One region of the Methylophilus sp. 'Pure River' genome, then DNA from elsewhere that is predicted to be linked to it. Evidence: predicted binding sites of a transcription regulator. Region 1 holds the regulator's gene; each other region holds the start of a gene.

Region 1 (3,357 bases):
TTTAACTCCAAATGGTTAAGCGACCTCGGGGCGGCGGGCATGATCAAGCTGGCAGCCAGCCACACGGTGGCCCGTATGCTGGAGCGTGATGATTTCTCCAAACGCTTCAAAGGCAACCAGCCGATTGCGATTCATGAGTTCTTGTATCCATTGTTGCAAGGCTATGACTCTGTCGCGTTGCAGGCAGATTTGGAACTGGGTGGCACAGACCAGAAATTTAACCTGCTCATGGGCCGTGAGTTGCAAAAGCAGGCTGGCCAGTCACAGCAGTGTGTGCTGATGATGCCGCTGCTGGAAGGCCTGGACGGCGTCAACAAGATGTCCAAGTCTTTGGGTAATTACATTGGTATCAGCGAAGCGCCAGAGACGATTTTTGCCAAGATAATGTCTATTTCTGATGACCTGATGTGGCGTTACATTGACCTGCTGTCGTTTGCTACCCTGGAAACGATTGCCGAGTGGAAGGCGCAAGTAGCTGCTGGTGACAATCCGCGCAATATCAAGGTTGGATTTGCACAAGAAATCGTCGCCCGCTTTCACGGCCAGGCCGCGGCTGAAAAAGCCCTGCAGGACTTCCAGACACGTGCCAAAGGCGGTATTCCTGATGATGTGCCTGAGGTGGAAGTGGTGATTGATGGCGACAGCATAGGCATCAGCCAGTTACTGAAGCAGGCGGGCTTGGTGGAAAGCACCAGTGAAGCCATGCGTGCCGTGCAGCAAGGTGGGGTGAAACTGGATAGTGTGAAGGTCGACGACAAGAACTTGCCGCTGGCTAAAGGCGTGACTGTGGTGGCACAAGTGGGTAAACGCAAGTTTGCCAAAATCACCATTAAATAAAAAGCCTGTTAAACAAAAAGGCCGCAATTGCGGCCTTTTTGTTTTATAGCGATTTGCGTAAATTGGCTGGTGGAATATTCAGTGATTCGCGGTATTTGGCGATGGTGCGGCGTGCAACGACAATGCCTTGCTGCGCCAGAGTGTCCGTAATCTGGTTATCCGACAGTGGTTTTTTCGGATTCTCTTCGGCCACCATTTGCTTGATCAGGGCGCGAATCGCAGTGGCTGAGCAAGAGCCGCCTGCATCGGTCGCTACCGAGCTACCGAAGAAGTATTTCAACTCAAACACACCGCGCGGTGTAAGCATGTACTTATGCGTGGTGACCCGTGAAACCGTACTTTCGTGCAAGTCCAGCTCTTCGGCGATTTCGCGCAATACCAAAGGGCGCATGGCAATTTCGCCATGCTCAAAGAAGTTGCGTTGCCTGTCTACAATCGCCTGTGAGACGCGCAGGATGGTCGAAAAGCGCTGCTGGATATTCTTAATCATCCATTTCGCTTCCTGCATCTGGCTTTGCAGGTATTGGCCAGAGCTTTCACGGTTGCGCTTGAGAATATCCGCATAGAGCTGGTTGATGCGCAGCTTGGGAATCACGCCGTCATTGAGCGAGGCCATCCAGATGCCTTTGATTTTTTTGACCACCACATCGTGCTGAATAAAGTGGTCATGGCTAAAGCTGGCAAACTCGTTACCGGGTTTCGGGTTTTGCTGGCGAATCAGTTGCTGCGCACCTTTGAGCGCAGCTTCGTCGCAAGTGAGTACCTTGCGCAGTTTGACAAAGTCTTTGTTGGCCAGCAATGCCAGGTGGTCTTTGGCAATCGCCATTGCAATGCGCAGATAAGGCGTTTCAGGCGGCAGTACCTGCAGCTGTAGCAGGATGCATTCACGCAGGTCGCGTGCACCGACACCAATCGGATCCAAGTTCTGGATCAATTTCAGTGCCGTTTCCAGCTCCAGTAACTCGATTTCCAATTCTGGCGGCAACAGGTCGACAATCTCCTGTAAATCCTGCTCTAAATAACCATCATCGTTAATGCTGTCGAGCAAGAACTTCACCAGATCCATGTCCCGCTTAGACAGGTGTGCCAGTTGCATCTGGTTGATCAGGTGTTCGCGCAGGCTGATGTTGCTAGCATCCTGGCGGGAGAAGTCGCTATCTTCATCATCGAGGTTGTTGCGGCCTGCTTCATCCCAGTTGCTGGTGCTGCCAAACTCTTCATAGTCGTCCTCAAACTCGGGCGGTGAAAACTCTTCACTCAGATTGGCCTGCTCGCCTTCGTTGCCACCGAGCTCCTCGTGCAACTCTTCGCGCAAGGTCTCTGCTGGCGCGGTAATTTCTGTTTGCGTCGCGACATCAAACGAACTTGCATCGGGTAGCTCAGATTCTGCTGCCCCGGTTGCGGTGGGGGCGTTATCTTCAAATTCGCCCTCTTCACCATCGGCCATTTCCAGCAGCGGGTTTTCCTGCAGGATGGTTTCCAGCTCCTGGCTTAACTCCAGCGTCGACAACTGCAACAGCCGGATAGACTGCTGCAACTGCGGTGTGAGCGCCAGGTTTTGTGAGATGCGTAATTGCAGGTTTTGCTTCATAACTGGTTACAGCCTAAAATTCTTGCCCAGATAGACTTCACGTACGCCTTCGTTCTGAATGATCTCGTCTGGCGTGCCAGCGGCAAACACTGCGCCTTCATTGACGATATATGCCCGGTCACAAATGTCCAGGGTTTCACGCACGTTGTGGTCTGTAATCAAAATGCCGATATTCTGGCTGCTCAAGTAGCGGATAATTTTCTGGATCTCAATCACCGCAATTGGGTCAATCCCGGCAAACGGCTCATCCAGCAGGATGAACTTCGGATCGGTGGCCAGGCAGCGCGCAATCTCTACTCGGCGGCGCTCACCGCCCGACAGGCTCACGGCCTGGCTATGGCGGATATGCTGGATATGTAGTTGATCCAGTAAGGACTCCAGCCGCGCTTCGCGTTCTTCTTCTGTATAAGGGCGGGTTTCCAGAATCGATAAAATATTATCGGTCACTGTCATTTTGCGAAAAATGGACGCTTCTTGTGGCAGGTAAGCCAGTCCCATGCGCGCGCGCTCGTGCATGGGGGAATGGCTCACATCTGCGCCATTGAGTGTAATGCTGCCATCGTCCAGTGCGACCAGGCCAACAATCATATAAAAACTGGTGGTTTTACCCGCGCCATTGGGGCCGAGCAGACCAATCACTTCGCCGCTGTGTAGCTCTAGCGTGGTGTTTTTGACCACGGTGCGGCCCTGGTAAGCCTTTTTCAGGTGGCTGACACGTAAATGGTTATGATCTGGTGAAGCTGTTGTCTGCATAAGGCCGTTCTTTAAGGTTGCACTTTCGCGGGCTCATTATTGGCGTCGGCAGGTGCCGGTTCCACTTTGATTTGCAGTGAGCGGTTCATGCGCAGCCCTTGTTGCGAGGTTGGCTTGTTATCAATCACAGGCGGCGTGGTTTTGTTTTTGGGCTGAATGGTTGCTTTGACGCGGCT
Region 2 (3,357 bases), on a different contig from region 1:
CCACCGCCAACTAATGCGACGGCGGAGGCGGTATGGTGTGGTGCGCGCGAGGGGCGTTTTTTCCAGTCTGCCACCGGAAATTGTCCGGACAGTGACAATATGGCCGCGCTTTCCAGCGCTTCCTGCGTCGTCATCTCGGGCAAGATGCTGGCGAAGCGGTGGGCCAGCATGCTCTTGCCTGTGCCGGGTGGCCCACTCATGAGCAAACTATGCTGGCCTGCTGCCGCAATTTCCAGTGCGCGCTTGGCACGTAGTTGCCCTTTGACCTCATTGTAGTCTGGCTGCTCGCGTTGCGGGTCGGTAGTGACTGTGGGATGCTGGGGTAGGGATTGCTTGCCTGACAGGTGGGCGCACACCTCGAGCAAGCTGTTCGCTGCAAAAATGGTGCAGCCTTCTACTAAGCTGGCTTCGTATGCACTCTCTTGGGGCAGAATGGCTGCTCTCGCGTTGGATTTATCCTGAAGAAGTTGATAAGTCATGGCTAATGCGCCACGAATCGGCCGCAGTTCACCTGTCAGCGCCAACTCGCCAGCAATCACATAATTGGCAAGATGTTGCCTCGGTAATTGCCCGGAAGCGGCCAGTATGCCCAGTGCAATGGGTAAATCATAGCGACCGCCTTCCTTGGGTAAGTCGGCAGGCGCCAGGTTGACAGTAATGCGGCGGGCAGGAAACTCAAATTGTGCGGTCTGTATCGCCGCACGCACACGATCCTTGCTCTCTTTGACTTCTGTTTCAGGGAGTCCGACAATCGTAAAACTAGGCAAGCCATTTGCCAGATGCACTTCTACCACCACCTCTGGCGCGTCCATGCCGCTCAATGCACGACTGTATAGCACCGCCAGGCTCATGTCGCATCCTTCAATATTAGAATGCTAACAATTGTAAATTAATTTTTACTTTTTGGCTGCGTGCGCCTGTTCCAGCTGGGTGATTTTTTCTTCAAGTGTTTTTAATTGCTGTTGAGTACGTGCCAGTAATGCGGATTGAATATCGAATTCTTCCCGCGAAACAAGTTCCATTTTGGTGAGCGCGCCCTGAAATAGTGCATGCAAATTGGTTTCTAGCTCTGAAATGGGGCTTGAATCCACTAGTTGTTTGATTTTAAAAGATAATTCTTTAATTTTTTCATTGGTGAATAGCATGATGAAGGCTCCTTTGCACAATATTTTAGCATGTATGACTGGCTTGAAAATATAATTACCTCAATATATAAACGTCATTTCCAATTAAAAACAATTTATTGCGATGTTATTTTAATATTTTAGATGTAATTTATTATTTAAATATATGATTTAATTTGTTTATATGGATTGGCACGTGCCTTGCTTTGTGGTCAATGTTGTTTCATTCTCGTTTACAACAATTCGATCAAAGATTTTCACAGAGAGAGGACTCATAAATGCGTCAATCTATTTTGCTCACAGCAGTTTTGGGTGCATTATCTTTTGCACAAAGTTCATATGCAGCTGAAGAAGCTGCGCCAGCGTCCAATTGGGATGCGACAGCAAACATCAGCTTCGTATCTGACTACTACTTCCGTGGTTTGTCACAAACATGGCACAAACCAACCGTACAAGGCGGTATGGATATTACTCACTCCAGCGGTTTCTATGCCGGTATCTGGGGTTCAGGTGTAACACCAAACACTTATCCTGATGCACAAACTGAAATTGACGTGTATGCAGGTTACAACGGTACGATCCCAGCTGTAGAAAAGTTAGGCTATACCGTTGGTGTATATTCATATATGTATCCGGGCGGTTCCTGGAAAAAGTATGATGGCTTGACTGCTGACCAAGGTAAAAAATCCGGTGGTAAATGGGATACGACCGAGTTGAACTTCGGTTTGTCTTATGACTGGATCAGCGCTAAAGTTTCTTATACATTAACAGACTGGTTTGGTGCTGAGAAAGCAACTGGCTGGGATGGTAGCACCAAAGGTTCTATGTATTTGGAGTTGAACGCGGCTTATCCATTGCCATGGTGGGATCTGACATTGGTCGCTCACGTGGGTCATATGAATGTTGCTGGTAAATTGCAGGCAAGTGGTTTCCCAACTGCCAACGGTGCGCCAGGCACATATGAAACCAACCCTGACTACACTGACTGGAAACTGGGTTTGAGCAAAAGTTTTGCAGTGGGTAAGTCTGAGGGCTGGTCTGCTGGTTTATACTGGGTTGAAGCCAGTAACGACAAATACTGGGGCGGTGGCTACGGCGGTACAAGCTTTAGCCGTTCCATCAACGGTACTACCGAAACTAAAGACCTGAATGATGGTCGCTTGGTGTTCACATTGGGCCGTACATTCTAAAAGTTAGTCAGAAGTAAGTAAGTTTAGATCTGGCGGGCATTGTGCCCGTCAGAGTTAACAACGGGAGAAGCAAATGAAATTTGTATCCGCAATAATCAAGCCATTTAAGCTTGATGAAGTGCGTGAGGCTTTGTCCAACATTGGCGTACAAGGCATCACAGTCACTGAGGTCAAAGGGTTTGGCCGTCAAAAGGGGCATACCGAGTTATATCGTGGGGCAGAATATGTCGTTGATTTCTTGCCTAAAGTGAAGCTGGAAGTCGCCATTAAGGACGACATGCTGGATCAGGTCGTTGATGCGATCGAGAAAGCGGCTGCAACTGGCAAAATCGGTGATGGCAAAGTATTTGTCTTCGATCTGGAACAAGTTTACCGTATACGTACCGGCGAAACCGGTCCGGATGCGCTATAAGAAAGGGCTTCAGCTATGAAGAAAATTCTTTCCATGTTATCGCTGGTTGCCTTGATTGGCCTGGCGGCAACCCCAGTCAGCTATGCTGAAGAGACTGTGACAGAAACCATCACAGTTCAAGAAACAGTTACTCCTGATGCAGCACCGGCGGCTGAAGCCCCTGCTGCAGAAGCCGCACCTGCTGCCGCAGAGGCTGCGCCAACCTTGGACGTGGGTAATACCGCATTCATGATTGTCGCCACTGTGTTGGTGATTTTGATGACTATCCCTGGCCTGGCTTTGTTCTACGGTGGTTTGGTGCGTCAGAAAAACATGCTTTCCGTGTTGATGCAAGTCTTCGTGGTGTTCTCTCTGGTGTCTGTGCTGTGGGCGGCTTACGGCTACAGTATGGCGTTTAGTGAAGGCAATGCCATTGTTGGTGGCTTGAGCAAGGCATTCCTGTCTGGCATTACGACAGATAGTTTGTCTGGCACGATCCCTGAGTATGTGTTCCTGACTTTCCAGATGATTTTTGCTGCGCTGACACCTGGCCTGATCGTAGGTGGTTTTGCTGAGCGTATGAAGTTCTCTGCTGTCTTGTTGTTCACAGCATTGTGGGTGACTTTTGCTTACATCCCAATCGCACACATGG
Region 3 (3,357 bases), on a different contig from region 1:
ACGGCAGCATGGCCAGGCGCCCGGATTTATTCAAATTCGCAAGACAACATGGGTTAACCATCATCACTATTGCAGACATGATTTCCTATCGCGAGCAGCAGTTGACCTATGCACCGCCACGCATGCATGGTGTCCGCCAACGAAGCAAATTGCTGGATGCTGCCATGGTCTATAGCGGTTAAACCTAATCATCGCTTAAAGCAATAAAGCCCTCATACGAGGGCTTTATTGTAACCACTTGAATGAACGCGTTAAATCCAAGGGTGGCGTGGTGGTTTCACGTTGTTCAAACTGTAATTGCCCACGGCATGGTATTTCCAGCGTACCGGGTCATGCAGCGTATGCGTACGCGCATTACGCCAATGGCGGTCCAGGTTGTATTCACCCAGGGTCGAGCGCGTGCCAGCGAGTTCAAACAGTTTGCTACCCGCCAGCAGTGCGGTTTCTGTACTCAGCACTTTGGCTTCGGCGACGGCGATAGACGCTTCTGCCACCGTGTCTTCATTCGGGTTGCGTTGCGCTTCGTCTATGTATTCCCCGGCGCGCGCCAACAAAGCTTCAGTCGCGTGTAAACGAATCTGCAAGTCGCCGATGTCTTTAATGGTGTGCGGGTCTTCGTAACCGTGTTCGAGGTCGGTATCTATCCATGGGCGGGTGTAGTTGCGCACAAAGTGCAGCGTATCTTTAAACGCGGCACGCGCAATGCCGGTATCGACAGCGGCCTGGATAATTTGGGCGACTGGGCCCATGGCGGTCGGGCGGTCAAATGCCAAATGGTGCGGCAACACATATTCGCTAGGCACAAAAATATTTTCCAAAATAGTCGTGCCGCTGGCGGTGGTGCGCTGGCCAAAGCTGGACCAGTCGTCAATGATGGTCAGGCCTTCTGCGCCTGCAGGCACAAAAGCCACCACGGTATTGTCCTGTTCATCTTTGGCCACCACGGGTACCCAGTCAGCCAGCAAGGCTCCAGAAGAATAGAATTTTTTGCCGTTTAAGAAGTAGCCGCTGTTAGTCGGTGTCAGTTTGGTTTTGACATCATTGACACTGCGGGTGCCGATCTCAGAAAACGCATTACCAAAGCGCACGCCTTGCAGCACCAGCTCATAAAAATATTTCTTTTGAAACTCGGTGCCGTCCAAGCGTAGGCCTTCCACCATATACAAATGGTTTTGTGGAATCTGGCCAATGCTGGGGTCGGCTTCTGCCACCGTGGCAATCACTTCCGCCAGTGTTTTATTCGACACAAACGCACCGCCATATTCTTTAGGTACGGTAATGCCCCATAAGCCGCTACTGGAGAATAAATCCAGCTCCTTGCGTGGCAAGCGTCTTTCCTGGTCGCGGAGTATGGCTTCTTTGGCGATCTCACTGGCAACTTGCTTGGCCACGCTAATGGCTTCGGCATCGCTGGTGATGATATGTGCCGGTTGGCGCGGCTGGTGATTAGGCAAATGCGCAATCTTGCTTGCATGTGCAGTCATATTGAATCCTTATCAAGTAAAGGTTGGGAATAAATACGCAGCGTTTAGTTAAAAAGTGGCTGCGCGTCCGTGTATGACTTTGCATTTAGCATGCCAATAGTTAACTAATTGTTTTTAAATAACAATCATGCAATCTGTATTTTTCACCGCCTCTATAGAAACAGTTTTTTGCTGAATGTCTGCTGATTAATCAGCAATTGAGCCTGTGCAATGCACAAACAAGCCATGACTTAGCTGCTGCATTTTGAGAGGGGTTGCTGGTATAGCAGCAGTGCATCAGCAAAACAGGCCTGAATTCAACAGGGTGAAAATCATTAAAAACAGTATAAGTATTTGAAATTTAACACTAAATTAGTTTGGCATGGATGCTGCTAAGTATTAAGTGAGCTGGCCTGACCGCTATTGCACATGCAAAGCGGCAGCAGCAATCTTAATGAGGAGTCATGATGAGCCGTCCGTTAAAAGTCACTGCCGTGTCCGGTAGTTATAAATTGCCTTCCAGAACAGCTGCGCTGGTGGAGGCAATCACCCAACAGTTGGGTAAGCAATTGCCGATTGATCTGCACCTGATCGAATTAAATGAAATAAGCAGCAGCCTGGTCGCGTCTTACGACCCCAAAGCGCTGCCACTCAAGGTGCAGAAAGATATTCAGGCCATTGAAACCGCTGACCTGTTAGTCGTCGCGACGCCGGTCTACCGCGCGTCTTACACCGGTTTGTTTAAACACCTGTTTGACCTGGTTGACTACGAAGCACTGGTCAATGTGCCGGTGTTGCTGGCGGCGACAGGTGGCAGCGAGCGCCATGCCTTGATTATTGATCATGAGTTACGTCCGCTGTTTAGCTTTTTCCAGGCACTGACTTTGCCGATCGGTGTGTATGCCACCGAAGCCGATTTTGAAAACTACCAGGTGAAAAGTGAGGCCGTCACTGCGCGTATCGCGTTGGCCGTCGAGCGAGCCCTGCCTTTGCTCAAACATCGTGAGCTGATTAATAAAGACCGTTTGCTGGCGGTATAAGCCAGGCGACTATTTGGAGAATAAACATGAGTACAGAAAACATTAAATTTGCCTATTGGGTGCCTAACGTCAGTGGCGGCCTGGTGGTGAGTAACATTGAGCAACGCACCAGTTGGGATATCGACTACAACCGCAAACTGGCGCAAATTGCCGAGAAGGCCGGGTTTGAATACGCCTTGAGCCAGATCCGTTTTACGGCGGGCTATGGCGCGGAATTCCAGCATGAGTCTGTGTCTTTTTCGCACGCGTTATTGGCGGCGACCACTAAATTAAAAGTGATTGCAGCGATTTTGCCCGGGCCATGGAATCCGGTGCTGGCGGCCAAGCAGTTGGCGACTATTGATCTGCTGACCGAAGGCCGTATCGCCGTGAATATTGTGTCTGGATGGTTTCGTGGTGAATTCACCGCGATTGGCGAGCATTGGCTGGACCATGATGAGCGCTATCGCCGTTCTAAAGAGTTTATTGAGGCGCTTAAAGGTATTTGGACGCAAGATAACTTTACCTACCGGGGCGATTTCTACCGTTTTAGCAATTACACCCTGAAACCAAAACCATTGCAGCAGCCACATCCGGAAATTTTCCAGGGTGGCAGCTCACGTGCCGCGCGTGACAACGCAGCCAGCGTGTCTGACTGGTATTTCACCAACGGCAATACGGTTGAGGGTATCAAGGCACAAGTGGATGATATTCGTACCAAAGCTGCTGCTAATAATCACCAGGTCAAAATCGGCGTCAATGCCTTTGTGATTGCGCGTGATACCGAAGAGGAAGCAAAAGCAGTATTGGCCGAGATTATTGCCAAAGCTAACCCGGAAGCGGTGAATGCCTTTGGCCATGAGGTGAAAAATGCA
Region 4 (3,357 bases), on a different contig from region 1:
GCGACGTGGGCGATGCTGGAAACATCTTTTGAAGCATTGAGCAATTCGATGCGGATGCGTTGCAGGCGCACATTGCGCATATAGGTGACGGGGGTGATTCCCAGCACCCGGATAAACGCATGGTTCAGGGTTCTACGGCTGACTTTTAAAGCCTTGCACAGCTCTTCAATGGTGAGCGGAAAGCTCGGGTTGGTTAAGGTTGAGCTCCTGACGCGATTCACAATATAACGCGGAATGCGGTGATCAAAGTGCGGATGCGTATTTTCACTGGCGTGGAACAGTGCATGCAAACAGGCCGACATCAGGTCTTCTTCAAAGCTTTCCCATTTTTGCCGGTTATCCAGCTGTTGCTCCTGCTCGGCGCCAAATTGCAAACCATATTGCAGTGCGCTAAGTAATAGCCTGGCGACATTCGCTGGCAGTAACTCTACCGGTTTGATCGCCCCCATCACCTGGCTGAAGTTCATCCAGTCTATCTTCTCTGCATAGGCTTCGAGTCGTTTGGCCGGGATGACCGCCACGGTAATTTCTGAAATGGTCGATGTCCTGAAATACAGCTCCGCATTTTTATCCAGGGTAATCAGCGAGTTGACCCGCACGGGTAGCAATCCCCAACTGGCTTCGCCTTCGACCACTGTAGTGAGCCCGATGACATAAGAGTCTTGCGGCGCACTGGCAATCTGGTCCACGGCCCGGTTCATGGTTTCAGTGAAGATTTGGATGCCGTTGCAGCTCACACTATTCACGGCCCCTGAAAAAACACCTTTACTCAACTGCGTATAGTCCTGTGACCAAAACGGCAAAGCATCTGCCTGTTCCAGCACATCGCCGGTGTTGCGTTTCACCAAGTGAAAGTCAGGGCTGACCAGCTGGTCCAGCCCCAGTATTGTTTCTCTAAACCCCATTTTAATCGCTCCTGATATTCACCGCTTTAGAGAGTGCGGTGGGGATATCCATGAAAGTCCATTTATATAAATATTCGGACTAAATTCATTGTTTTTTATTATTTTTATTGCTTTTTAGGCCTTAAACACCCTGTTTTATTATTTTTTATGACAGAAAAACTGCCTGTAAGTGCCACTTTAGAGCGGAAATGTCCAGATGGATAGCAATAAACGGCAAAACACGCAGGCTTTTTCTGCATTTTTCCGCAGCTTTGCCAATTCTTGCTACATCGCTTCCTGCATCGTCGCTATTGTCACATCGCTTCAAATTGAAACGAATCAACTAGCCGCTAGTGCCAGGCAGGGGGTAACCATGGGTGACCGCGGTGTTTGCATCATGACAAACAATGTTGCAAAACACCAGTCATGACATGTGGTTGTATGTCTGAATTTCCCTGCCTTTCTTTCTAGCCCGGTTGATGCATCAACACTAAAAAATTAAAGAGCGATGAGAGAGGAAATCTATGCACGAGGAAAGAAAGCGCCTGTTTGGCGCGTGGTTTTTATTTGCCCTGCTGGCCAGCCCGGCGCACGCAGAAGAGGGGATTAGCCTGGATAAAGGGAGGCCGGCTGAGCCAGTTGCATCCCCGCATCATCTCAATGGCAATGTGGGCATTTATAGCGATTATTTGTTCAGAGGCATTTCGTATGGCCGTGGCCGTGGCGCGTTTCAGGCGGCCGTGGATTATTCTCATGATAGTGGCTGGTTCCTGGGGCTGGGTTATACCAATGTGAATAAAGATGCGATTTATGGCAACACCTACGAGATCGATCTGTATGGCGGCTTTAAAAAAACGTTTGCTAACGATGCCACAGTGACAGCAGGTTTTATTGAGTATTACTACCCGCAAAACCGGCACTATGTTGGCCAGCATCCGCATGTGGCAGAAGCCAATATCGCGGTGGATTACCATCAGTTCAATCTTAAATACTCACATTCACTGACAGACTGGTTTGGAGTGAACACGGTGTCCATGGGGCACGCCATGATAGGCAATCACGAGATGGGCGAGGGCGGCTCCAAAGGCAGTCACTATGTCGAGGCCAGTTACACCACGCCATTAGCCAATACCGGCATCAACTGTGTGTTCCATGTTGGCCACCAGGTGGTTAAAAACTATTACATCGGCAATTACACCGATTACTCGGTTGGCCTCAATAAGGACTTCAGTATCGGTAGTTTGAAAGGCTGGAACGCAGGGGTCAGTTATGTGGCGATTGATGCCAACGATGATTGGTACACAGCTGCAGATGGCTATAAAACGGCCCAGAACAAGTTCTTTGGCTATATCCGCCTGAATATGTAGTCGCGGATTTTTCGCCTGCCAGCTGGCTCGCCGGGCCAGCTGTTCCCGGTTTATAGCCCCTTCCAGATATCTCCAACATGTCCTTCACAAAGAAGGGGCTTTATTTCAATAGTAAAAACTGGCATGACTTGGCCTTCATAAATCGTTCATAAAGGGGATATGCCGATTTTTGCTAAAGCCCGTGAATCAAGGCCGCTATATTCATGCTTCATTTAAAACAAAGCTTAGGCCAGCAGGCCAAAGGAGGAAATATGAGTATGAACATGGGGGCCACTGCCATCAGCCGTTCGTCCCAACCTTACGCAGCCGAGACCTGTGTCCCCGATGCGTATCATTTTTCAAAATCACAATCGACCGGCACCCGCTTCATCATGATGCTCACCGCGATTGCCGCCGGTGTGTTTGCCGGTCGCGTCATGCATAGCGCGATGTCGGTGGAGATGGCACTCACTGGCTTGTTTGTGTTGCTGGCTTTTGTCGGCGGCTTGCTGTCTACCTGGTCTCCTTGCGGTTATTCAAGTTTAAGTTTATTGAGACCGGCAGGCCGCTACTCATTCGGCTCGGTTGCCCGTTGGGCGCCTACCTTTTTCACGCATGCCGTGGGCTATGCCATCGGTGCTGCGGTACTCGGTGGCGCGCTGGGTGGTATCAGCTGGCTGCTGTTTGCCGAAGTGCCATTGCAGTACTCGGTGATCGGCCTGGCAGCGCTGGCGATTGGTTACGGTTTGCACCAGTTCGGCTTTTTGAAAATGCCTTATCCGCAACGCCGTGCGCAAGTACCACATGATGCACGCTTCCGCTTCCGTTCCTCTGTGATTGGCCTGCTGTATGGTTTCTCGCTGGGCATGAACTACCTGACTTATGTGCAAACGCCGATGCTGTACATCGTCACTGGCGTGGCTTTGCTGAGTGGGGGTGTCAAGGCGGGCATTGCCGTGATTGCCGTATTCAATATCGGTCGCTGCTTGCCAGTGGCGGTTAACTTCTTACCTGTTAAGGATCAGTCGGTTCAAGCCTGGTTGGCCCGTTGGCAGGAAAGTGCAGTTGAAGTTGATGGTTTCCTGTTATTGGCGATCGCTTCAGCAGCTTTAATGCTGGTGATGCTG

The links. Region 1 encodes sigma-54, which starts transcription at its own class of promoters, with help from an activator protein. Its sites were predicted from a motif close to TGGCACNNTTCCTGCT; they were not measured.
Region 2: the regulator sigma-54 is predicted to act here: its motif matches at 1,315-1,330, upstream of ACIDE9_RS02430 (TorF family putative porin).
Region 3: the regulator sigma-54 is predicted to act here: its motif matches at 1,842-1,857, upstream of msuE (FMN reductase).
Region 4: the regulator sigma-54 is predicted to act here: its motif matches at 1,353-1,368, upstream of ACIDE9_RS10055 (TorF family putative porin).

The regions. Positions count from the first base shown of each region.
Region 1 is NZ_JBKOUE010000009.1:81,619-84,975, reverse strand. It holds gene tyrS (tyrosine--tRNA ligase) at 1-837, shown strand, start outside; gene ACIDE9_RS11720 (RNA polymerase factor sigma-54) at 881-2,428, opposite strand; gene lptB (LPS export ABC transporter ATP-binding protein) at 2,435-3,181, opposite strand; gene lptA (lipopolysaccharide transport periplasmic protein LptA) at 3,193-3,357, opposite strand, start outside.
Region 2 is NZ_JBKOUE010000002.1:20,319-23,675, reverse strand. It holds partial or broken gene ACIDE9_RS02440 (YifB family Mg chelatase-like AAA ATPase) at 1-851, opposite strand, end outside; gene ACIDE9_RS02435 (accessory factor UbiK family protein) at 897-1,145, opposite strand; gene ACIDE9_RS02430 (TorF family putative porin) at 1,403-2,314, shown strand; gene glnK (P-II family nitrogen regulator) at 2,388-2,726, shown strand; gene ACIDE9_RS02420 (ammonium transporter) at 2,742-3,357, shown strand, end outside.
Region 3 is NZ_JBKOUE010000002.1:322,055-325,411, forward strand. It holds gene ribB (3,4-dihydroxy-2-butanone-4-phosphate synthase) at 1-182, shown strand, start outside; gene ACIDE9_RS03780 (SfnB family sulfur acquisition oxidoreductase) at 252-1,484, opposite strand; gene msuE (FMN reductase) at 1,928-2,503, shown strand; gene sfnG (dimethylsulfone monooxygenase SfnG) at 2,530-3,357, shown strand, end outside.
Region 4 is NZ_JBKOUE010000007.1:126,040-129,396, reverse strand. It holds gene ACIDE9_RS10060 (helix-turn-helix domain-containing protein) at 1-905, opposite strand, end outside; gene ACIDE9_RS10055 (TorF family putative porin) at 1,409-2,251, shown strand; gene ACIDE9_RS10050 (methylamine utilization protein MauF) at 2,503-3,357, shown strand, end outside.